Regions from separate parts of the Streptomyces sp. NPDC059010 genome, predicted to be linked through region 3. Evidence: riboswitches for the same ligand, from Rfam matches in the RefSeq annotation. Region 3 holds a riboswitch; each other region holds the start of a gene.
What was found. A riboswitch is a leader RNA that binds a small molecule or an ion and turns the genes downstream of it on or off. The one in region 3 is predicted to bind cobalamin.

Region 1 (5,235 bases), on a different contig from region 3:
GTGCCGGCGACCGCCCGCAGCTGCCGCTCGACCTCCTCGAAGGTCGGCGGTACCGAGCGGTCCTCGGCCACCCCCTCGGCGGGTACGACCACGCGGTACACCCCGTCCCCGAGGGGCACGGCACCGAACCTCTTCTGGGTCCTGCGGACTTCGGCCGTCACGGCCGCCAGCGTCTTTGGCGGCGCGGTCAGCTCCATCTCGCCCAGCAGCGTGTCGACCCTGGACGGCTCTCCCGGGAAGCCGACCCCGAGCAGCTTGCGCACCGTGCTGCGCCCGCCGTCGCAGCCGGCCAGATAGCGGGACCGCAGCCGTGTGCCGTCGGCCAGTTCGGCGGTCACACCGTCCTCGTCCTGGCTCAGCCCGACCAGCTCGCAGCCCCGCCGGATCTCGACGCCGAGCTCCCCGGCGCGCTCGGCCAGCAGCCGGTCGGTGACGGGCTGCGGGATACCGAGGACGTACCCGTGTGCGGTGTCCATCCCGGTCGGCCACGGCTTCTCGATGCCGGCGAAGAAGCCGCCGACCTCGTGCCGCCGGCCGTGCGCGAGGAACCGCTCCAGCAGACCGCGCTGGTCCAGCACCTCGATGCTGCGCACATGCAGGCCGAGCGCGCGGACGACCGGGGTCGGCTCCGGATCCCTCTCCAGCACGACCACGCGCACACCGTGCAGCCGCAGCTCACAGGCCAGCATCACACCGGTCGGTCCGCCACCGGCGACGATCACGTCGATCATCACAACCCCCTGTCTTCGGCCGGAGGTACTTGTCTACAGGGGCGTCGGCTGGCAGCGGTGTCGTTCGGGAGCGGTGTCAGCCGTCGGCCGGCAGTGCGCGGGCCGTGTGGCCCGCCGCCAGCGCGGCCAGCTCCTCCGGGGCGCGCGGACCGGGCGCCGAGTCGTCCAACAGGCCGTGTGCGCGCAGCAGTTGGGCCGCCGCGATCCCCCAGGGCAGCCGCAGCCCCGCCTGCCGGAGGAGGTCGGTTCGGGACAGCATCGTGGCCGCCGGGCCGGTGCGTACGCCGGTCGGGGTGAGGAGTGCCGTGTCGTCGGCCCAGCGCAGGGCGAGGTCGACGTCGTGGGTGGCCATCACCACCGTGGTGCCGGACGCGCGCAGCACGTCGAGGGTGGCCAGCAGGCGTTCCTGGCCGTCGGGGTCGAGCCCGGCGGTCGGCTCGTCCAGGATCAGCACCCGGGGCCGCATCGCCACGGCGCCCGCGATGGCCGTGCGCTTGCGCTGCCCGTACGACAGCAGGTGCGTGGGCCGGTCGGCGAGCGCGGTGATGTCCAGGGCGGTGAGCGCCTCCTCGACCCGGGCCCGCACCTCGGCGTCGGACAGGCCGAGGTTCAGCGGGCCGAAGGAGACGTCCTGGGAGACGGACGCGGCGAAGAGCTGGTCGTCGGGGTCCTGCACCACCAGCTGGACCGTCGTCCGCAGCCGGGTCAGCCCCTTGCGGTCGTAGCGGACCGGCGTGCCGGCCACCGTCAACCGGCCGTCGTGCGGCCTGAGCCCGCCGCTGAGCAGCCGCATCAGCGTGGTCTTGCCGGTGCCGTTGCGGCCGAGCAGCGCCAGCGCGCGCCCCTCGTGCACATCGAAGTCGAGGTCGCTGAGGACACGAGGACCGTCCTCGTATGCATAGGACGCGCCCCGCAGGGCGACCAGGGCGGTGGGCTCGCTCATGGCAGGGCCTTCTCCAGTACGAGGGTGAGGGCGGCCAGCGCCGCGAGGAGCGCGCAACTGGCGGCCGTGAAGCGGACGGAGACCCGGGCCGGCGGCACCAGGACGCGCAGCGTGCCGTCGTAGCCCCGCCCGGCCAGACCGGCCTGGAGCCGGGCCGCCCGGTCGAAGGCCCGGACGAACGCGGTGGCACCGAGCCCGGCCAGCGAGCGCCACTCCGCGGCCCGGCCGGTGTGCCCGAGCCGGGCGGCCTGGGCGTCCCGGATGCGGCGTACGGAGTCCAGCAGCAGGAAGCTCATGCGGTACGTCACCAGCGCGACGTCGACGACGGCCGCGGGCACGCCCGCCTTCACCAGGCGGGGGAGCAGGTCGGACATCGGGGTGGTGAAGGCGAACAGCAGCACGCCGAGGGAGGCCGCCGAGGTGCGCAGCATCAGCTCACCGGCCCGTTGCGGCCCGCCGTCGGCGAGGGCGACGAAGCCGTCCGGTCCGCCGACCTGGACGAGCAGCGTGAGCGCGCCGGTCACACAGAAGCCCAGCGGTACACGGTAGGCGCGCCACAGCCGGCGGCCCGGCACGCCCGCCGGTCCCAGCAGCACCGCCAGCGCGGTGAGCAGGACCAGTGCGGCGCCCGGCCAGGGTGGCAGCGAGATCGCGAGCACGGTGAGGCCGAGTCCGAGCACGGCCTTGTCCACGGGGTGACGGCGGCGCCAGCGACTGCTGTGCGCCGCCGCGTCGATCGGCAGCACGCGGGGTCAGTCCTGTTCGGTGGGGGACTTCCCGGCGGTGCCGCCGGACACGCTCTCGGCCTCCCGCTCCCGTTCCAGCTCCCGCTTCAGGGCCCGCTCCGCACCCTGCCGCCGTCCCCGGTGCAGGCCGAAGTAGTAGGCGAGGACACCGGCGCCGAGGGCCGCCTGGAGGGAGAACAGGGCCGACTCGATCTCACCGGACGGCGGCTCGTACAGCGGGGAGAACCACGGCTCGTAGTCCGGCTCGATCTCCGTGATGGCCGTCTCCGCCTCACCGTCGGCGCCGGTGAACGGCTCCTCCTTGTGGTCGCCGAGGCCGAGGGCCAGCGGCAGCACGGCGAGCGCGGCCACGACGACCAGCAACAGGATATTGATCTTGGTGTTCCTGCTCATGGGGCTACCGCCTCCGACTCGGTCCCGGACCGCTTCTTGGCGAGGAGTACGCCCAGCCGGGTCAGTTCCCCCTTGCTGGACTGCACCAGCAGCCGCATCACCAGCACCGTGAGCAGGCCCTCGCTCACCGCGAGCGGGATCTGGGTGAGGGCGAAGATGGAGCCGAACTTGCCGAGCGCGCCCAGGAATCCGCTGCCCGGGTCGGGGAAGGCGAGCGCCAGCTGGACGCTGGTCACGCAGTAGGTGGACAGGTCGGCGACGAACGCGCCGAAGAACACGGCGACCATCAGCGGCACGTCGTAGCGCCGCAGCAGTTTGTAGATCGCGTATCCGGCCCAGGGCCCGACGATCGCCATGGAGAAGACGTTGGCGCCGAGCGTGGTCAGGCCGCCGTGTGCCAGGAGCAGCGCCTGGAAGAGCAGGGTGATGGTGCCCAGGACCGCCATGATCGGTGGCCGGAACAGGATGGCGCCCAGGCCCGTGCCGGTGGGGTGCGAGCAGCTCCCGGTCACCGAGGGCAGCTTCAGCGCGGACAGGACGAAGGTGAAGGCTCCGGAGGCGCCGAGGAGCAGCGTGCTCTCCGGGTGCTCCCGTACCTCACGGGTGAGTGACCGGACTCCGTGGACTACGAAGGGCGCGGACGCGACGCCCCAGGCGACCGCGTGCGCCGGAGGCAGAAAACCCTCGGCTATGTGCATGGCTCAGCAGACCCTCTCCAGCACCTCGTGGATGGTTGACGTGCCTTGGCCGGTCTCCTGGCTGACGGGTACCACCGCCCGTGCTCCGCCTTCCCGGGTCCCTAAAACCCAGTGGCTGCCCGTCAGGGCCGGAGCCGGACTTCCCGATTCACAGTGGCGAGGGCCGCACCGGCATCACACCGGATTTCCCGTTCACCAAGGCGTGGTGACATTAGTGCCCGTGCACGGCGGCTGACAAGCGCGCCCCGGGGGCGGGAAAGGGGCGTTCGCCCGCTTCATGGCGGGTTCCCCCGGCGGCGCGTAACGTGACGGAGCATGAAGATCCTCATCAGCGCGGACATGGAGGGCGCCACCGGCGTGACCTGGCCGGACGACGTGATGCCGGGTGCTCCGCAGTGGGAGCGGTGCCGCTCGCTGTTCACCTCGGACGTCAACGCCGCCGTACTCGGCTTCTTCGACGGCGGCGCCGACGACGTCCTCATCAACGAGGCGCACTCGACCATGCGCAATCTGCTGCTCGAACAGCTCGACGAGCGGGCGCAGATGCTGACCGGCCGGCACAAGGCGCTGTCCATGGTCGAGGGCGTGCAGCACGGCGACGTGGACGGCATCGCCTTCGTCGGCTACCACGGAGGCGCCGGCATGGAGGGCGTCCTCGCCCACACCTACCTCGCGAACTCCATCACCGGGGTGTGGCTGAACGACGTACGGGCGAGCGAGGGCCTGCTGAACGCGCATGTCGTCGCCGAGTACGGCGTGCCCGTCGTGCTCGTCACCGGGGACGACGTGGCCTGCGAGGACGCGCTCGGATACGCGCCCGAGGCGCTGAAGGTCGCCGTCAAGGACCATGTCTCGCGCTACGCCGCCGTGTGCCGTACGCCGGCCAGGACCGCCGCCGACATCCGCGCGGCGGCCAAGGAGGCGGCCGTGCTGGCGGTCCGTCAGCAGCCGGTGAGCGGCGGCCCGTTCACCGTCGCGGTCGAGTTCGACGCCGAGCATCTCGCGATGGCCGCGACCGTCGTCCCGGGTGTCGAACGTATCGGCGAGCGAAAGGTGGCGTACACCAGCGAGCGGATGTACGAGGGAATCCGTACCTTCAAGGCGGTCACCACTATCGTCTCGGCCGCGGTGGAGGAGCAGTATGGCTGACGAGCAGGCACTGGACGAGGTCGTCACGTTCACGTCCGACCTCATCCGCATCGACACGACCAACCGGGGCGGCGGCGACTGCCAGGAGCGCCCCGCCGCCGAGTACGCCGCCGCGCTGCTGGCCGAAGCGGGCCTGGAGCCCACGCTGCTGGAGCGCACCAAGGGCCGGACCAATGTCGTCGCCCGGATCGAGGGCACCGACCCGGCGGCGGACGCCCTGCTCGTGCACGGTCATCTGGACGTGGTGCCCGCGCAGGCCGGCGAGTGGAGCGTGCACCCCTTCTCCGGGGAGGTCCGCGACGGGGTCGTGTGGGGCCGGGGCGCGGTCGACATGAAGGACATGGACGCGATGATCCTGGCCGTCGTCCGGTCCTGGGCCCGCGCGGGCGTACGGCCCCGGCGCGACGTCGTGATCGCGTTCACCGCGGACGAGGAGGCCAGCGCCGAGGACGGCTCCGGATTCCTCGCCGACCGGCACGCCGGGCTGTTCGAGGGCTGCACCGAGGGCATCGGCGAGTCCGGCGCGTTCACCGTCCATGACGGCGGTGGCCGCCAGATCTATCCGCTCGCGGCGG
Region 2 (5,235 bases), on a different contig from region 3:
GAGTCCGCCGACATGGGTGCCGAGTGCCGGTCCCTCGGCCGAGGCGACGGCGAAGTCGTAGGTGGGCAGCCCCTCGTCACTGCGGTCGAGCCCGAAGACCTCGCAGACGACGCCCAGTTCAAAGGGGTGCACACCGTCCAGGAGCACGGCGGCCACGTTTCTCAGCATGCTGCCAGTGTGCCTCGCGGCTGGCAGTAAATCGAGGGTGTGCGGCAGTCCTGCCACTGTTCGTAAGGAGTGTCCGGCGCGACAGTGGTGTCATGACTACAGAACAGACCCAGACACTGCTCGCCATGGTCGCCGTGCTCGGCATGTTCGTCCTCCTGGTCCTCCCGTCAGTGATCGGGATCGTGCACGACCGGCGCATCGACCGTCAGATCAGGGAGGCCCAGGAACGCGACAGGAGCGAGGCTCAGAAGTCCTCGTCCAGGTCGACGGTGCCCTCCACCGCCACCTGGTACGCCGACGGACGCCGCTCGAAGAAGTTGGTGAGCTCCTGAACACCCTGCAGCTCCATGAAGGAGAAGGGGTTCTCGGAGCCGTACACCGGAGCGAAGCCGAGGCGCGTGAGGCGCTGATCGGCGACACACTCCAGGTACTGCCGCATCGAGTCGGTGTTCATGCCCGGGAGGCCGTCACCGCACAGGTCGCGCGCGAACTGCAGCTCGGCCTCGACGGCCTCCCTCAGCATGTCGGTGACCTGCTCCTGGAGCTGGTCGTCGAAGAGCTCGGGCTCCTCCTTGCGGACGGTGTCGACCACGTCGAACGCGAAGGACATGTGCATCGTCTCGTCGCGGAACACCCAGTTGGTGCCGGTGGCCAGACCGTGCAGCAGGCCCCGGCTGCGGAACCAGTAGACGTAGGCGAAGGCGCCGTAGAAGAACAGGCCCTCGATGCACGCGGCGAAGCAGATCAGGTTGAGCAGGAAGCGACGCCGGTCGGCCTTGGTCTGCAGGCTCTCCAGCTTCTCGACCTCGTTGATCCACCTGAAGCAGAACTCGGCCTTCTCCCGGATCGAGGGGATGTTCTCGACGGCGTCGAAGGCCGCCGCCCGGTCCTCCGGGTCGGGGAGATAGGTGTCCAGCAGCGTCAGATAGAACTGGACGTGCACGGCCTCCTCGAAGAGCTGGCGCGACAGGTACAGGCGCGCCTCCGGGGAGTTGATGTGCTTGTACAGCGTCAGCACCAGGTTGTTCGCCACGATCGAGTCGCCCGTCGCGAAGAACGCGACCAGCCGGCCGATCATGTGCTGCTCGCCCTCGGACAGCTTCGCGAGATCGGCGACGTCCGAGTGGAGGTCGACCTCCTCCACGGTCCAGGTGTTCTTGATGGCGTCCCGGTAGCGCTCGTAGAAGTCCGGGTAGCGCATCGGGCGCAGGGTCAGCTCGAAGCCCGGGTCGAGAAGGTTGGCGTTACGGGTACTCATTACTGGCAGGCCTCGCAGGACTCGGGGTTTTCCAGGGAGCAGGCGACGGCGTCGGGCTCGGCGACCTGCTGGACGGGGATGGTCTTCTCGGGCTGGGCGCTCCGGCCCTGCGCGGCGCGGGCGATGCGGGTCGCCGGGCGTGAGCGCAGGTAGTACGTCGTCTTCAGGCCCGATTTCCAGGCGTACGCGTACATCGAGGAGAGCTTGCCGATGGTCGGCGTCTCCAGGAAGAGGTTCAGGGACTGGGCCTGGTCGATGAACGGGGTGCGGGCTGCCGCCATGTCGATGAGCCCGCGCTGCGGGATCTCCCACGCCGTGCGGTACAGGGCCCGTACGTCCGCCGGGATCCAGGCGAAGTCCTGCACCGAGCCGTTGGCCTCGCGCAGCGCCTCACGGGTGCGCGCGTCCCAGACGCCGAGCGCCTTCAGCTCGTCGACCAGGTAGGAGTTGACCTGGAGGAACTCGCCGGACAGTGTCTCGCGCTTGAACAGGTTGGAGACCTGCGGCTCGATGCACTCGTAGACACCGGCGATGGACGCGATGGTGGCGGTCGGCGCGATGGCGAGCAGCAGGGAGTTGCGCAGACCGGTCGTGGCGATACGGCCGCGCAGTGCGGCCCAGCGCTCCGGCCAGGTCGGCTCGACGCCGTAGTGGTCGGGGTGCAGCACGCCCCGGGCGGTGCGGGTCTTCTCCCAGGCCGGCAGCGGGCCGGACCGCTCGGCGAGGTCGGCGGACGCCTCGTACGCGGCGAGCATGATGCGCTCGGCGATACGCGTGGAGAGCGCCTTGGCCTCGGCCGAGTCGAACGGCAGCCGCAGCTTGAAGAAGACGTCCTGCAGGCCCATCGCGCCCAGGCCCACCGGCCGCCACTTGGCGTTGGACCGGCCCGCCTGCTCGGTCGGGTAGAAGTTGATGTCGACGACACGGTCCAGGAAGGTGACGGCCGTGCGGACGGTGGCGTCCAGCCGCTCCCAGTCGATGTCACCCGTCGACAGGTCGACAAAGGCGCCCAGGTTGACCGAGCCCAGGTTGCAGACCGCCGTCTCGCCGTCGTCGGTGACCTCCAGGATCTCCGTGCAGAGGTTGGAGGAGTGGACGACATGGCCCGGCAGGGCCGTCTGGTTGGCGGTGCGGTTGGCGGCGTCCTTGAAGGTCATCCAGCCGTTGCCGGTCTGCGCGAGCGTGCGCATCATGCGGCCGTACAGGTCACGGGCCGGGATGGTCTTCTTCGCGAGCCCGGCGGCCTCGGCCTTCCGGTACGCCGCGTCGAACTCCTCGCCCCACAGGTCGACCAGCTCGGGCACGTCCGACGGGGAGAACAGGCTCCACAGCTCGTCGGCGTTGACCCGGCGCATGAACTCGTCCGGGATCCAGTGCGCGAGGTTCAGGTTGTGCGTACGCCGGGCGTCCTCGCCGGTGTTGTCCCGCAGCTCCAGGAACTCCTCGATGTCGGAGTGCCAGGTCTCCAGGTAGACCGCGGCGGCCCCCTTGCGCCGGCCGCCCTGGTTCACCGCGGCCACGGAGGCGTCGAGGGTCTTCAGGAACGGGACGATGCCGTTGGAGTGCCCGTTGGTGCCCCGGATCAGCGAACCCCGGGAGCGGATACGGGAGTACGACAGCCCGATGCCGCCGGCGTGCTTGGAGAGGCGGGCGACCTGGTGGTAGCGGTCGTAGATGGAGTCCAGCTCGTCCAGGGGGGAGTCCAGGAGGTAGCAGGATGACATCTGGGGGTGCCGGGTGCCGGAGTTGAAGAGGGTGGGGGAGGAGGGGAGGTAGTCGAGGCGGCTCATGAGCCCGTAGAGCGCGGCGACTTCGTCCACCGACCGGGTCGTGTCGTCCTCGGCGAGGCCCGCGGCGACGCGCAGCATGAAGTGCTGGGGCGTCTCGATCACCTTGCGGGTGAGGGGGTGCCGCAGAAGGTACCGGCTGTGCAGGGTGCGCAGGCCGAAGTAGCCGAAGCGGTCGTCGGCGGCCGTGTCCACCAGGGTGTCCAGACGGGCCGCGTGCAGACGCGCGAACTCGGCGGTGCGGTCGGCGATGAGACCCTCGCGGTGGCCGACCGCGACCGACTCGGTGAAGGACGTCACACCCTGCGAGGCGGCCTCGGCGGCGATGGAGATGGTCAGCAGCCTGGCCGCCAGCCTGCTGTAGGCGGGGTCCTCGGAGATGAGACCGGCGGCCGCCTCGGTGGCCAGCTCGCGCAGCTCCGCCTCGTCCGCGCGGGCGGACCGGCCGCGCAGCGCGGCGGCGGCGACCCGGCCGGCGTCGGCGTCGGGGAGGTCGGCGGTCAGCTCGGTGAGGATCCGCAGCAGCGCGGTTCCCGGGGCGTCCTCGTCGGGGGCGACGGCAGGGACGGTCGGGGCGGCTGAGGCCGGGTCTGCTGGCGCGATGGTCACGTGGGGGCTCTCCCTCGCTCGGCACGGGGGCCTTGCGGAGGGCAGGCGGCAGCACACGAGCGCACGGGGCGTCGCGTCCACCGGCCCATTCCACGAGGCCCGGACGTCAGGGCGCACCGGCCGGGTGGCCGGGCGCGCTGTCGGCAGGTCCTCGGACTGACTCCTGTGCAGGGCGTTGCTGAGAACAGACATGCACAAGTACACCGTTGCGGGACAGTTCCGGATTCGCACCGGATTCCCCTGCGACGACAGCGAGGACGAGCATACATCTTGTGCTCACCCGCCACGCCACCCCCAGATGTTGTGTCGCGCTGGTTTCAGAGCGTCAACTCATAGGTGAGGAGAGTGATGTCGTCCAGCTGCGGGACGGGGTTCCAGTCGCGGCCGGGTGTGCGAACGAAGCCCAGACGTTCGTAGATGCGGTGCGCGCCGTGCATGGTGCGCTGGGTCGACAGGACGATACGTACACAGCCCTCCGTGGCCCTCGCCCGGTCGACGCAGGCGCGCACCAGGGCCTCTCCGGCGCCGCGCCCGCGAGCCGTGTGGTCGACGGCGAGCATCCGGATCTCGGCCTCGCCGGGGCCGGCTATGTCGGCCATGGGCCCACCGCTCGGCACGAAGGTCACGCCGCCCAGCAGCCGGCCGTTCTCGACGGCCACCAGCACCTCGGCGGCGGCCGCGCGCCTCGCCACGTCCTTCAGCTCGCCGAGGTACTCGTCGCTCTCGCCGAAGTCGAGGAGACCGTCCTGGAGATAGGCCCGGGCGGTGATGTCGCCGAGGGCGTCGTACTCGCCGGGTTCCGCCTGCCGGATCACGAGGTCCATGGCCCCGAGTCTGCCGGACGGGCAGTACCGCGGGCCTGGGGTTTTCGCCGGGGCCGCCGGGTTGCGGGGCGCCTCGGGAGTGCTTCCATGGAGGTAGGTGCCGACGCCCGTGGTCCCTCCGTTTCGAGAGCCCCTCTCGGAAGGAGACGCACGATGACGATCCATCGGGAGGCCCGACGCGGCACCACCCGCCCCAGGAAATGGCGCCGTTGGATCTCCTACACCAACGTCACCCGGGTCGTCTGGATCGTGGCCGCCCTCGCGCTGGTGGCCTGGGTCGCGGAGGGCGTGTACATCCTGATCACACAGGACACGACCGGCTTCGAACAGTGGCGGAGGAGGAACGCGGGCTTCGAGACCGTCATGCGCTTCGTCGGCCCGGTGCTCACCGCGTCGATCGCCGCCACCCTGTTTCTGTTCTGGTGGTACCGCTGGACCAAGCGGCGCTACCTCGCGAAGGCCCGCGACGACCCGCGCGGGCTGGTGCTCACCGCCGGGTCGGACACCGCCGAGATCGTGGGCCGGGAGGAGATCGCCCAGGTCATCGCCGAGCGGCTGCGGGAGCGCGACACCCGCCGGCCCTATCTGC
Region 3 (5,235 bases):
GCCGCTCTGCACCGCTGGTCCGTCACCGACCTCGAAGGGTTCTGGGGCGCGGTCTGGGAGTACTTCGACATCGAGGCGGCGACCCCGTACGAGAGCGTGCTCGCCGAGGAGCGGATGCCCGGCGCCCGCTGGTTCCCCGGCGCCACCCTCAACTACGCCCACCACGCCCTGCGCGGTCTCGCGGGCGACGACGTCGCGGTCATCGCGCTGGACGAGACCGGTGCCGGATACGAGGTGACCGGGGAGCGGCTGCGAGCCCAGGTCGCCTCGGTCGCGGCGACCCTGCGCGAACTGGGCGTCGGGCAGGGCGACCGTGTGGTCGGCTATCTGCCCAACACCCCGCACGCGATCGTCGCGTTCCTGGCCGCCGCGAGTCTTGGCGCCGTGTGGTCGGTGTGCGGGCAGGACTACGCCCCCAAGGCGGCCGCCGACCGCTTCCGCCAGCTCGAACCCACCGTGCTGATCGCCGCCGACGGCTACCTCTTCAACGGCACCACCCACGACCGCCGCGAGGCCGCACGCGAACTGGCGGGCGCGCTGCCCACCTTGAAGGCGACCGTCCTGGTCGACCACGTCGGCCTCCCGGGGGCCCTTTCCACGAACTACCCCTCCCTGGTGCTCCCGTGGGAGGACGCGGCGACCCGTTCCGAGGAACTCGCCTGTGTGCCGGTGCCGTTCGACCACCCCCTGTGGGTCGTCTTCTCCTCCGGCACCACCGGCCTGCCCAAGGGCATCGTCCACGGCCACGGCGGCGTCCTTCTGGAGCACCTCAAGACCCTCGGCCTGCACTCCGACCTCGGCCCCGGCGACCGCCTCCTCTGGTACACCACCACCCACTGGATGATGTGGAACCTGGTCGCCTCCACCCTCCTCACCGGCGCCACCACCTGCACCTACGACGGCAGCCCGGCCCCGCTCACCCAGCCGGACATCCTGTGGGACCTGGCCGCCCGCCACCGGGTCACGCTCTTCGGCACCAGCCCGCAATACCTGCTCGGCATGGCCAAGTTCGGCGTCGAGCCCGCCGTACACGACCTGGCGTCGATCCGCGCGGTCGGCTGCACCGGCTCCACGCTCCCCGACTCCGCCTACCCTTGGGTCCGCGACCATGTCGGCACCGAGGTCCTGCTCGCCTCCACCAGCGGCGGCACCGACGTCGTGTCCGGCTTCGCGGGTTCGGCACCCACCACCCCGGTCTGGGCGGGGGAGCTGTCCGCACCCAACCTCGGCGTGGCGCTGGCCGCGTACGACGCCGGGGGCCTCCCGGTCGTGGACCAGGTGGGTGAGCTGGTGGTGACCCGTCCCATGCCGTCGATGCCGCTGTACTTCTGGAACGACCCCGACGGCGGCAGGTACCACGACGCCTACTTCTCGGTGTACCCCGGTGTGTGGCGGCACGGCGACTGGATCACCGTGACGGGCCACGGTTCGGTGATCGTCCACGGCCGCTCCGACTCGACGCTGAACCGCAACGGCGTACGCCTCGGCAGCGCCGACATCCACGACGTCGTCGAACGCCTCCCCGAGATCACGGAAGCCCTGGTCATCGGCATGGAGGAGCCGGACGGCGGCTACTGGATGCCGCTGTTCGTCGTCCCGGCGGCCGGCATCGAAGTAGACGACGCCTTGCGCGACCGCATTCGCGATGCGATCCGCACCGGCGCCTCGCCCCGCCACGTCCCCGACGAGATCCTCGCCGTCCCGGCCGTCCCGCACACACGCACCGGCAAGAAGCTGGAGCTCCCGGTGAAACGGCTTCTCCAGGGCGCCCCGGTCGAGCAGGTCGTCAACCCCGCCGCCGTGGACGAGCCCGACCTCATCGACTACTACGCCCAACTGGGAGCAGAACGGCGCAGCCGCAGGAGGCAGGGCTGAAACACCTCCAGGCGGGTCGGGCACAGGGTTGAGTTCTACGGCGCCGAACATTTGGGCCTGGAGGCGTGGTCCGTACGCGCACAGGGCGGATGCGGCGTGGCGAGAGGGGCCCACGTTGCGGATGCACCGTGAGGCGGGTGATGTCGACCGAGCCGGTGCCCGGTTGGGCGGTGATTGCGGAGGGCGGCGCAGGTAAGGGTTGGGTGAGAGCGGAGGGTGGTCGGTCCGTGGGGCATTGGGCATGTACCGGTCGAAGAGTAGTGTCGGCTCGATATCGACGACGGCAGAACGGAAGCCGGTGGGAATCCGGCACGGTCGCGCCACTGTGTGCCGGCCCCTTGGAACGGGGCGGCGAGTCAGACCCGTAGCCGTCGTCATGTGCACCACCGAGATGGGACGCGAACTCCCTTAAGGAGGCCTTGCCATGGCCCAGCATGTCGCTCAGCCGACCGCCACCACTCCCGCTCTCCCCGCCAAGCTGCCGATCGGCGCGATCGTCCCGTGGGCGGTCTTCTTCGGCATCCTGATGCTGGTCCTGCTGTACTTCGTCGGCGCAGAGCAGGGCGCCACCGCCGTCGTCTCCGGCGAGGACGTCCACGAGTGGGTGCACGACGCCCGCCATCTGCTCGGGTTCCCCTGCCACTGACGCCGCGGAGCCACCACCCTCATGAACTCCGCAATCGTAAGAAACCTGCTGGTGCGGGGCATGCTGGCAGGGCTCGGCGCGGGTGTGCTCGCGCTGGTCGCCGCCTACTTCCTCGGTGAACCGAGCGTCGGCAAGGCGATCGGCTTCGAGGAGGCGCACGCTCCCGCGCACGAGCACGAGGTCGAACTCGTCTCCCGGAGTCTTCAGTCCACCGCCGGCCTGGCCACCGGTGTGCTGATCTACGGGGTCGCCTTCGGCGGTATCGCCGCTCTCGTCTACTGCTTCGCCCTCGGCCGTGTCGGCCGGTTCACCCCGCGGGCCACCGCGTTGCTGCTGTCCGGCTGCGCGTTGCTCGCCGTCTATGTCGTGCCGTTCCTGAAGTACCCGGCCAACCCGCCGGCCGTCGGTGACCCGGACACCATCGGCAAGCGGACCACGCTGTACTTCCTGATGATGGTGCTGAGCGTGCTCCTCGCGATCGCCGCGACCATCCTGGGCAAGCGGCTCGCCCCGCGGTTCGGGAACTGGTGGGCGAGCGTGGGAGCGGTCGTCGCGTTCGCGCTGGTGATCGGAGTGGCGTACGCGTTCCTGCCGGCCGTCAATGAGGTGCCCGCGGACTTCCCGGCCACGGTGCTGTGGCGGTTCCGGCTCTCCGCGCTGGCCATGCAGGTCACCCTGTGGGCAGGGTTCGGGCTCGTCTTCGGCGAGTTGGCCGAGCGGCTGCTGAACCCCAGGCCGGCCGCCGCGGCGTCGTCTTCGACGGTGGCCGCCCCCGGCTGATCAGGACGCGACGCCCCCAGCCGATCTGGACGTGACCATGCGCGATGCGCGAGGGCCCGCGGAACCGTCCGGGGGCCCTCTCGCGTTCTTCGGACATCCGACCGACCCCGGCCAGGACATGACCCGACGATCCGAGCGACCACACCGACGGGACAGCGACCACACCGACGGGACGGGGACGGCCGAGGCCAGCACAGCGGAGGAGCCCCGTGGCCAAGCACCCCCAGCCCCGCCGTATCACCCTGGGCGGCCGTGAGGCCGTCGCCCTGACGCCGGAGGAGTACCGGCAACTCCTAGCGAGCCGACGGCAGATCGGCGGCCAGAGCGCCCGGGTGCGGGTGCTCGCCCAGCAGGCGAGGCGCACCGAGGAACTGCTGAGGGAGTTGGAGACCCTGGTCGCCGCTCCGGAGGCGGGCCCCGGTGCGCCGACCGGGAGACCGTCGGCGGACTGCTCCGGTGCGTGCCGCGCCGCCGAAGTGCCGGGGGAGACGAACGCGGACCCGGGCTGTCTGCGGTGCGCCATCGCGGCGCTGTTGCGCCGTCATCGCGATCCGAGCGCCTGAGAGCCTGATTCCTTCCTGAGCGCCGCACGCTCACGTACTTTCCCGCCGTCACCCGTCGTCGCCGGCCGCCCGCGCGTGCAACGGCCGTCCCAGCCCGAGGTTCCAGCGGCCGGACCGTCCGCTGATCGCCGTCGCCGTCAACGGCGGCACGTCGACCCGCCAGAAGGCCGCCGCCGGTGCGTCCAACACATGCACCACCACGGCCCGTACGACGTCGGGCTCCACGACGGCGACGGTACGGCCCTCCCTCCGTGCCGCGCCGTCCAGCCACCGCCCGACCCGCAGGCACAGGTCCCGCACCGACTCCCCGCCGTGCGGCGCGGACGCGGGGTCGGCGAGCCACTGACCGACCGCCGCCGGCTCGGCGCCGCCGACCTCGTCAAGGGAAAGGCCCCGCCAACGGCCGACGTCCAGCCCGGCGAGCTCCACACTCGGCTCGCCCGCACCGAGTTCCAGTGCCTCGGCGGTCTCCCGGCAGCGCACGCTGGGCGACCTGACCACCAGAGCGGTGGGTGGCAGCACCCCGGCCGCCGCGCGCGCGTGCGTCATGCCGATGTCGTCGAGCGAGGTCGCCCCGTCGTCGAAACGGGGCCGACGCAGCGAGGGGTTCATCGCGGGGGAGACGAAGGTGACGCGGCTGGTCATCTGGCTCATCTTTCTGCCGGTGGTCGGGTGGAGAGGGTGCCCGGTGCGTAGTTGGCGCTGCTCGGCACCCGCTTCGGTGACCTTCTCGTACCACCATGTCGAAGCGCGGGGGCAGTTGCTCGCCGAGCCGCCCACCGTCCGCGTCGGCCCTGCCGTTCATCTGAGTGGAGCAAGATCGCGAGCCGTCGGCGTGGCAGAGGGATATATTGCGACTTTTCCAATTACCCTCTCATCACTGTACGAAGCGGATCCCTCACGGATCGCACCCACCTCACTCCATCGGAGAAAGACATGCACAAGCTTCGCAAGGCTGCCGTCCTGGCCGTCGCCCTCGGCAGCGTCGGACTGCTGGGCGCCGGCACGGCCAACGCCCAGGGTCTCGACGGCGGCGGCAAAGGCGGGGACCAGGTCAGTGTCCTGCAGAGCTCCAACTGCAAGTCGCACGACCTGAACGTCGACGTCCTCGGCCAGGTCGGCGTCCTCAACGGTGCGCTGGGCAACGCGCTCAACGGTGAGGGCAACGCCGGTGGGCAGGACGGCACGCACCTGGGCTCGTCCATGGGGTGCAGCAGCAGCGCCCTCTGAGGCGACTGCCCGAACGGGGGGCCGCTCGGCGCGGACCGGTGCCACAAGGCGAGACCTGCCGGTGGAGTACGGGCCGTGACACACGGCCCATGGGGTCCCGCTGGCGGCACCGCACCGGCGTCCCGCGAGCCGTACTGACCG
Region 4 (5,144 bases), on a different contig from region 3:
GTATCCGGTGATCGCGCAGAGCAGGGCGTTCGTGTCGTAGCGCAGGGGTTCGGCCACCGCTGCGAGGGCCTCTGCCGCGGTCGCGTCCTCGCTCACGCGGGCGCATACCGTACGGCGGGCCGGGGGCGTCTCGCCCGACGGGGCGTCCGCCGCCGTACCGAAGTCGATGACCAGCGCCACCCGCTTCTTGCCGTCCTGGGCCGGGGTGCGCGCGCAGATCACCTCGAACACGGCGGCGCCCCTCGGCCGTGCCGCGTCCTTGGAGTCCTCGCTCACCGCGAACCGGAAGCCCTGGACGTCGCCGTCGGAGGGGCGGGCGGTGGAGGGGCCCTGGGTGGCGTAGGTCCAGGTGTCGCCGGCGCGGTCCCAGAAGGACCAGTAGCGGTAGCCGGTCGCCTGGGCGGCCTGGGCCGCGCCGGTCAGGAGGACCAGCGCGGCCAGGAGCGTGGCGAGCGTGCGCCGGATCACGGGCGACGGCCCTTGGTGCGGCCGCTCAGCAGGAAGCCGACGCCGATGCCCGCGACCAGGCAGACGCCGACGATCCACCAGACGCCGACGCCGTTGTCGTCGTCCGCCTTCTGCTCGGACGCCTTTGCCGACTCCGCCGCCGTCGTCCGCGGTGCGGGACCCTGTGCGTTGAGCTGCTTGACCAGGTCCGTGCCGCCGAAGTCACGCGGGTCGGCGCCCGCCGCGTCGGCGGCGAGGATCAGCTGGGCGTAGGCGGCGGGGCCGCTCTGCTTCGCCCAGGCCGCGGCGTTCTTCTCCAGCCACTCCAGGGGCTTCTGGGCCGCCGAGGCACCACCCTGTACGGCGAGCGCGACGACCACGTCGGCGGTGTTGCCGTAGTCGGGCTGGTCCTCGGCGCCGGCGAGGGCGGACTTCAGGTGGCCGTCCTTCGCCACGGCGTCCGCCAGGTAGGAGGCGCCGTTGGCCGAAGCCTGCTCCGGAGTGAGGTCAGCCGCGTCGGTGCAGGCGATGTCCTTCTTCTCACCGCCCCGCGGCGATATGCCCATCCCCAGCGCGCCGACGACGGCCGCAGCCGTAGCGTCCGCGTTGGCCGACAGCTTGCCCTTCTTGTCGGGCTGGTAGGCGAAGGCGCCGCCCTTCGCGCACGGCAGGGCGAGCTTCAGCAGAGCGTCGTAGGGTGACTTGCCGTCCTTGCGGATCTCGGCGGGGTCGTCGCCGAAGGCGTGGAGCGCCCCGATCACGACGGACGTCGAGTTGGCGTCGCTGGCTCCGCCAGGTGTGTAGCCCCAGCCGCCGTCCTTGTTCTGCACGGACTTCAGCCAGGTCACCGCCTTCTTGACCTCGGTGTCGCGCTCACCGACCGCGGCCAGGCCCTGGACGGCGACGGCCGTGCTGTTGGTGTCCACCATGGCTTTGGCGTCACACGCCTTGGAAGGGTCGGCGCGGAAGGCCGTGAACGCCCCGTCGGCGCACTGCTGCCCGGCCAGCCAGTCGACCGCCTTGGCGGCCGGCTCCAGCTTCATCCGGTTCTGCGCGATCAGCGCGAGCGACTGGCGCCAGACGCCGTCGTACGTCGGGTCGGTGGTGCCGTACAGCCCGGCCGGGAGCGAGGCGGACGGCGACGGGGTGGCGGCCTGGGCGACCGGGGTCGCGACGCCGATCACGGTGACGGCGGCCAGGACCGCGGCGCTGCGGCGGACGTACATGATCGGCGGGTGCCCTTCCCTAAGGGGAACCGGGCAGCACAGGGAGGACCCCCGGGCGGCTCGGCTCCGTATACCTCGACGGTGCCGCACTCCGGCCCACTGCCGGGGTACGTGAGCCGGTCACGAATCCGTACCGGGCGATCCGGCTTGCCAGTTGCAGGCTCACGGTTGCGGGTCAGCGCCGGTTTTGCACCGGCTTCCCCCTGTACGGGTGTGATGACGACGCCGACACTCTACCCGCCCGTAACCGGCCCCCTGAGGGGCGCCTGTGCGGGCGGGCGGTCGGGCCCGGCGGCGCGACCCCCGCAGCACAGGAGGCTCAGCCGTCGGCCCTCGGGGTGGGGCCGCCGAAGGGGAGGTGGAGGGTCCGCGAGGTGAGCAGCCAGGTGCCGTCCGGCTGTCTGCGGAAGGCGTCCTCGTAGTGGCCGATCTGGACGGGCGGGCCCGCCGGGACGATGCCGCCCTCGTGGCCGTCGACGCGGTAGGTCGTGAAGTACGAGGTCGCGGTCGCCGTGTCCGGGGCCGTGACCGTGACGAGGACGTTGGACATCATGCGGCGGGAGAGCCGGTCGGCGGGGCGGGAGCCGAAGTACGCGCGAAGCGCGTCCCTGCCCTCGACCGACCGATCGCCCTCCGGCCAGGACCAGACGCCGTCCTCGGTGAACAGCTCGGCGACAGAGGCCGGTTCGCCGAGGTCGAGGCGGTGGACGAAGTCGATGATGACGCGCTCACAGGCGCGTTCGGCGAGAAGGAGCTCCATGGGCACGTATTAAACGGCCCCGTACGTCACCTCAAGCCGCCACGGACGTCGCCTCAGACCGCCACGTACGTCACCGGCTCGCTCCCCGTCACCGCCTCCGCCCTCCCCAGCTTCACCAGGCGTCGCAGATGCGCCTCCGCCTCCGCGATCGCGATGTTCCTTGAGGGGTACGGGATTTGGTCCCAGGGGCGGTTCCACTCCATGCGCTCGGCGAGCTGCCAGGGAGTGAGGGGTTCGGCGAGGAGGGTGAGGAGGCCGGTGAGGCGGGACTCGTGGTGGTCCAGCAACTGCCGTACGCGTGACGGCGCGTCGGTGAACGTGTGCTGGTGGGCCGGGAGGACCTCGGCGGGGGACAGGTGGGCGACACGTTCGAGGGAGGCCAGGTAGTCGCCCAGGGGGTCGGTGACGGTCGTGTCGTCGGGGTCCTCGTAGAGGCCGATGTGCGGGGTGATCCCGGGGAGCAGATGGTCGCCGGAGAACAGGCGTCCGTGGCCCGGGAGCCGGGCCGGGTGGTCCTCCTCCAGGTGCAGGCAGACATGGCCGGGCGTGTGACCCGGGGTCCAGATCGCGCGCAGGCGGCGGCCGGGGAGGTCGAGGAGTTCGCCGGGGACGATCTCGCGGTCGGGTGCGGCGGGGGAGAAGCCGGGGAGCGTGCTCGGCCGGCGGGCGGTGCGCAGCGGGGCCACGTGCGCGTCGGGGGCGCCGGCCGCCGTGAGCTTGGCCGCCATGTAGGAGAACCACCGCTCGGGCCGCGTCGTCCGGGTGCGCCGTACGATCGCCGCGTCCGCCGCGTGCATCGCGATCCAGGCGCCGGAGGCCTCGCGCACCTTGCCGGACAGGCCGTGGTGGTCGGGGTGGTGATGGGTGATCACCACGCCGTGGATCTCGGCGGGCGCGGTGCCGCAGGCCGCGAGCCCCTCCGCGAGGGTGTCCCAGGACGCCGGGTCGTCCCAGCCGGTGTCGACGAGCACCGGGCCCCGGTCGGTGTCGACGACGTACACCAGGGTGTGGCCGAGAGGGTTGTCGGGGATGGGGACCCGGATCGACTTCACGCCGCCGCCGTGGTCGTACATCTGCGTCATGGGTTCCCCAATCGCCGCGACACGTTCCGGCCGACCGGATCACTATAACTAGAACAGGTTCCGATGGGAGCCCGAGTCATCTACGTGCGGTCCGTGGACTACTCGGGGCGGAACTGGTATCAGTGCGTAGATCTGATGGATCGTCAGAGTTGCGCTCCGGGGAGGCAGTCGGCCATGACCGAGCTCGTGGAACACGGACAGCTGTTCATCGGCGGGGAGTTGACCGACCCCCTGGGCAAGGACGTCATCGAGGTGATCTCGCCGCACACGGAGGAGGTCATCGGACGCGTCCCGCATGCCTCGTCGGCCGACGTCGACCGGGCGGTGGCGGTGGCGCGCAAGGCGTTCGACGAGGGGCCCTGGCCACGGATGAGCCTCGACGAGCGCATCGAGGTCGTCACCCGCATCAAGGACGGAATCGCCGTACGGCACGAGGAGATCGCCCGCGTGATCTCCTCCGAGAACGGCTCCCCGTACTCCTGGAGCGTCCTCGCCCAGGCCCTCGGCGCGATGATGGTCTGGGACGCGGCGATCACGGTCGCGCGGAACTTCACCTACGAGGAGACCCGCGACGGCGTCCTCGGCAAGATCCTCGTCCGGCGCGAACCGGTCGGCGTCGTGGCGGCCGTGGTCCCCTGGAACGTCCCGCAGTTCGTCGCCGCCGCCAAGCTCGCCCCCGCGCTGCTCACCGGCTGCACGGTCGTGCTCAAGCCGTCGCCCGAGTCACCGCTGGACGCCTATCTCCTCGCCGAGATCGCGAAGGACGCCGGGCTGCCGGAGGGCGTGCTGTCCATCCTTCCCGCGGACCGCGAGGTGAGCGAGTACCTCGTCGGGCACCCGTCGGTCGACAAGGTCTCCTTCACCGGCTCGGTGGCCGCCGGCAAGCGCGTCATGGAGGTCGCCGCCCGCAATCTCACCCGCGTGACACTGGAGTTGGGCGGCAAGTCGGCGGCCGTCGTCCTGCCGGACGCGGACGTCGAGGCGACCGTCGCCGGAGTCGTCCCGGCGGCCTGGATGAACAACGGCCAGGCGTGCGTCGCCCAGACCCGCATCCTGCTCCCGCGCTCCCGCTACGACGAGTTCGCCGAGGCCTTCGCCGCGGCGGCCGGCGCGCTGGTGGTCGGCGACCCGCTGGACCCGGCGACCCAGGTGGGCCCGCTGGTGGCGCAGCGGCAGCAGCGCAGGAACCTCGACTACATCCGGATCGGCCAGGAGGAGGGCGCGAAGATCCTGGTCGGCGGCGGGCGCCCACAGGGGCTGGAGCGGGGCTGGTATGTCGAGCCGACGCTCTTCGGGGACGTCGACAACTCCATGCGGATCGCCCGCGAGGAGATCTTCGGGCCGGTGATCTGCCTCCTCCCCTACGGCGACGAGTCCGAGGCCGTGAAGATCGCCAACGACTCCGACTACGGCCTGAGCGGCAGCGTCTGGACGGCCGACACCGCGCACGGCATCGAGGTCGCGCGCCGGGTCCGTACCGGCACCTACTCGGTGAACACCTTCAGTCTCGACATGCTGGGCCCGTTCGGCGGCTACAAGAACTCGGGCCTGGGGCGGGAGTTCGGCCCCGAGGGCTACGGCGAGTACCTGGAGCACAAGATGATCCACCTCCCGGCGGGCTGGGAGGCG

Region 1: it holds a riboswitch for cobalamin, as region 3 does, so the genes downstream of both, ACFWYS_RS23745 (energy-coupling factor ABC transporter permease) here and ACFWYS_RS04165 (CbtB-domain containing protein) in region 3, are expected to answer to the same signal.
Region 2: it holds a riboswitch for cobalamin, as region 3 does, so the genes downstream of both, ACFWYS_RS12920 (ribonucleoside-diphosphate reductase subunit alpha) here and ACFWYS_RS04165 (CbtB-domain containing protein) in region 3, are expected to answer to the same signal.
Region 4: it holds a riboswitch for cobalamin, as region 3 does, so the genes downstream of both, ACFWYS_RS19860 (prenyltransferase/squalene oxidase repeat-containing protein) here and ACFWYS_RS04165 (CbtB-domain containing protein) in region 3, are expected to answer to the same signal.

What each region holds. Positions count from the first base shown of each region.
Region 1 is NZ_JBHYJA010000021.1:130,445-135,679, forward strand. Features, by position in the region: gene rox (rifampin monooxygenase) at 1-731, opposite strand, end outside; gene ACFWYS_RS23730 (ATP-binding cassette domain-containing protein) at 808-1,674, opposite strand; gene cbiQ (cobalt ECF transporter T component CbiQ) at 1,671-2,420, opposite strand; gene ACFWYS_RS23740 (energy-coupling factor ABC transporter substrate-binding protein) at 2,427-2,813, opposite strand; gene ACFWYS_RS23745 (energy-coupling factor ABC transporter permease) at 2,810-3,511, opposite strand; cobalamin riboswitch at 3,541-3,726, opposite strand; gene ACFWYS_RS23750 (M55 family metallopeptidase) at 3,827-4,660, shown strand; gene ACFWYS_RS23755 (M20/M25/M40 family metallo-hydrolase) at 4,653-5,235, shown strand, end outside.
Region 2 is NZ_JBHYJA010000010.1:135,689-140,923, reverse strand. Features, by position in the region: gene ACFWYS_RS12935 (GlxA family transcriptional regulator) at 1-168, opposite strand, end outside; gene ACFWYS_RS12930 (hypothetical protein) at 261-500, shown strand; gene ACFWYS_RS12925 (ribonucleotide-diphosphate reductase subunit beta) at 413-1,426, opposite strand; gene ACFWYS_RS12920 (ribonucleoside-diphosphate reductase subunit alpha) at 1,426-3,822, opposite strand; cobalamin riboswitch at 3,947-4,104, opposite strand; gene ACFWYS_RS12915 (GNAT family N-acetyltransferase) at 4,140-4,646, opposite strand; gene ACFWYS_RS12910 (ATP-binding protein) at 4,800-5,235, shown strand, end outside.
Region 3 is NZ_JBHYJA010000003.1:81,597-86,831, forward strand. Features, by position in the region: gene ACFWYS_RS04160 (acetoacetate--CoA ligase) at 1-1,875, shown strand, start outside; cobalamin riboswitch at 2,123-2,263, shown strand; gene ACFWYS_RS04165 (CbtB-domain containing protein) at 2,300-2,521, shown strand; gene ACFWYS_RS04170 (CbtA family protein) at 2,543-3,301, shown strand; gene ACFWYS_RS04175 (hypothetical protein) at 3,511-3,864, shown strand; gene ACFWYS_RS04180 (histidine phosphatase family protein) at 3,913-4,509, opposite strand; gene ACFWYS_RS04185 (hypothetical protein) at 4,801-5,094, shown strand.
Region 4 is NZ_JBHYJA010000017.1:26,714-31,857, forward strand. Features, by position in the region: gene ACFWYS_RS19855 (SCO2322 family protein) at 1-468, opposite strand, end outside; gene ACFWYS_RS19860 (prenyltransferase/squalene oxidase repeat-containing protein) at 465-1,673, opposite strand; cobalamin riboswitch at 1,788-1,910, opposite strand; gene ACFWYS_RS19865 (nuclear transport factor 2 family protein) at 1,993-2,433, opposite strand; gene ACFWYS_RS19870 (MBL fold metallo-hydrolase) at 2,487-3,515, opposite strand; gene ACFWYS_RS19875 (aldehyde dehydrogenase) at 3,690-5,144, shown strand, end outside.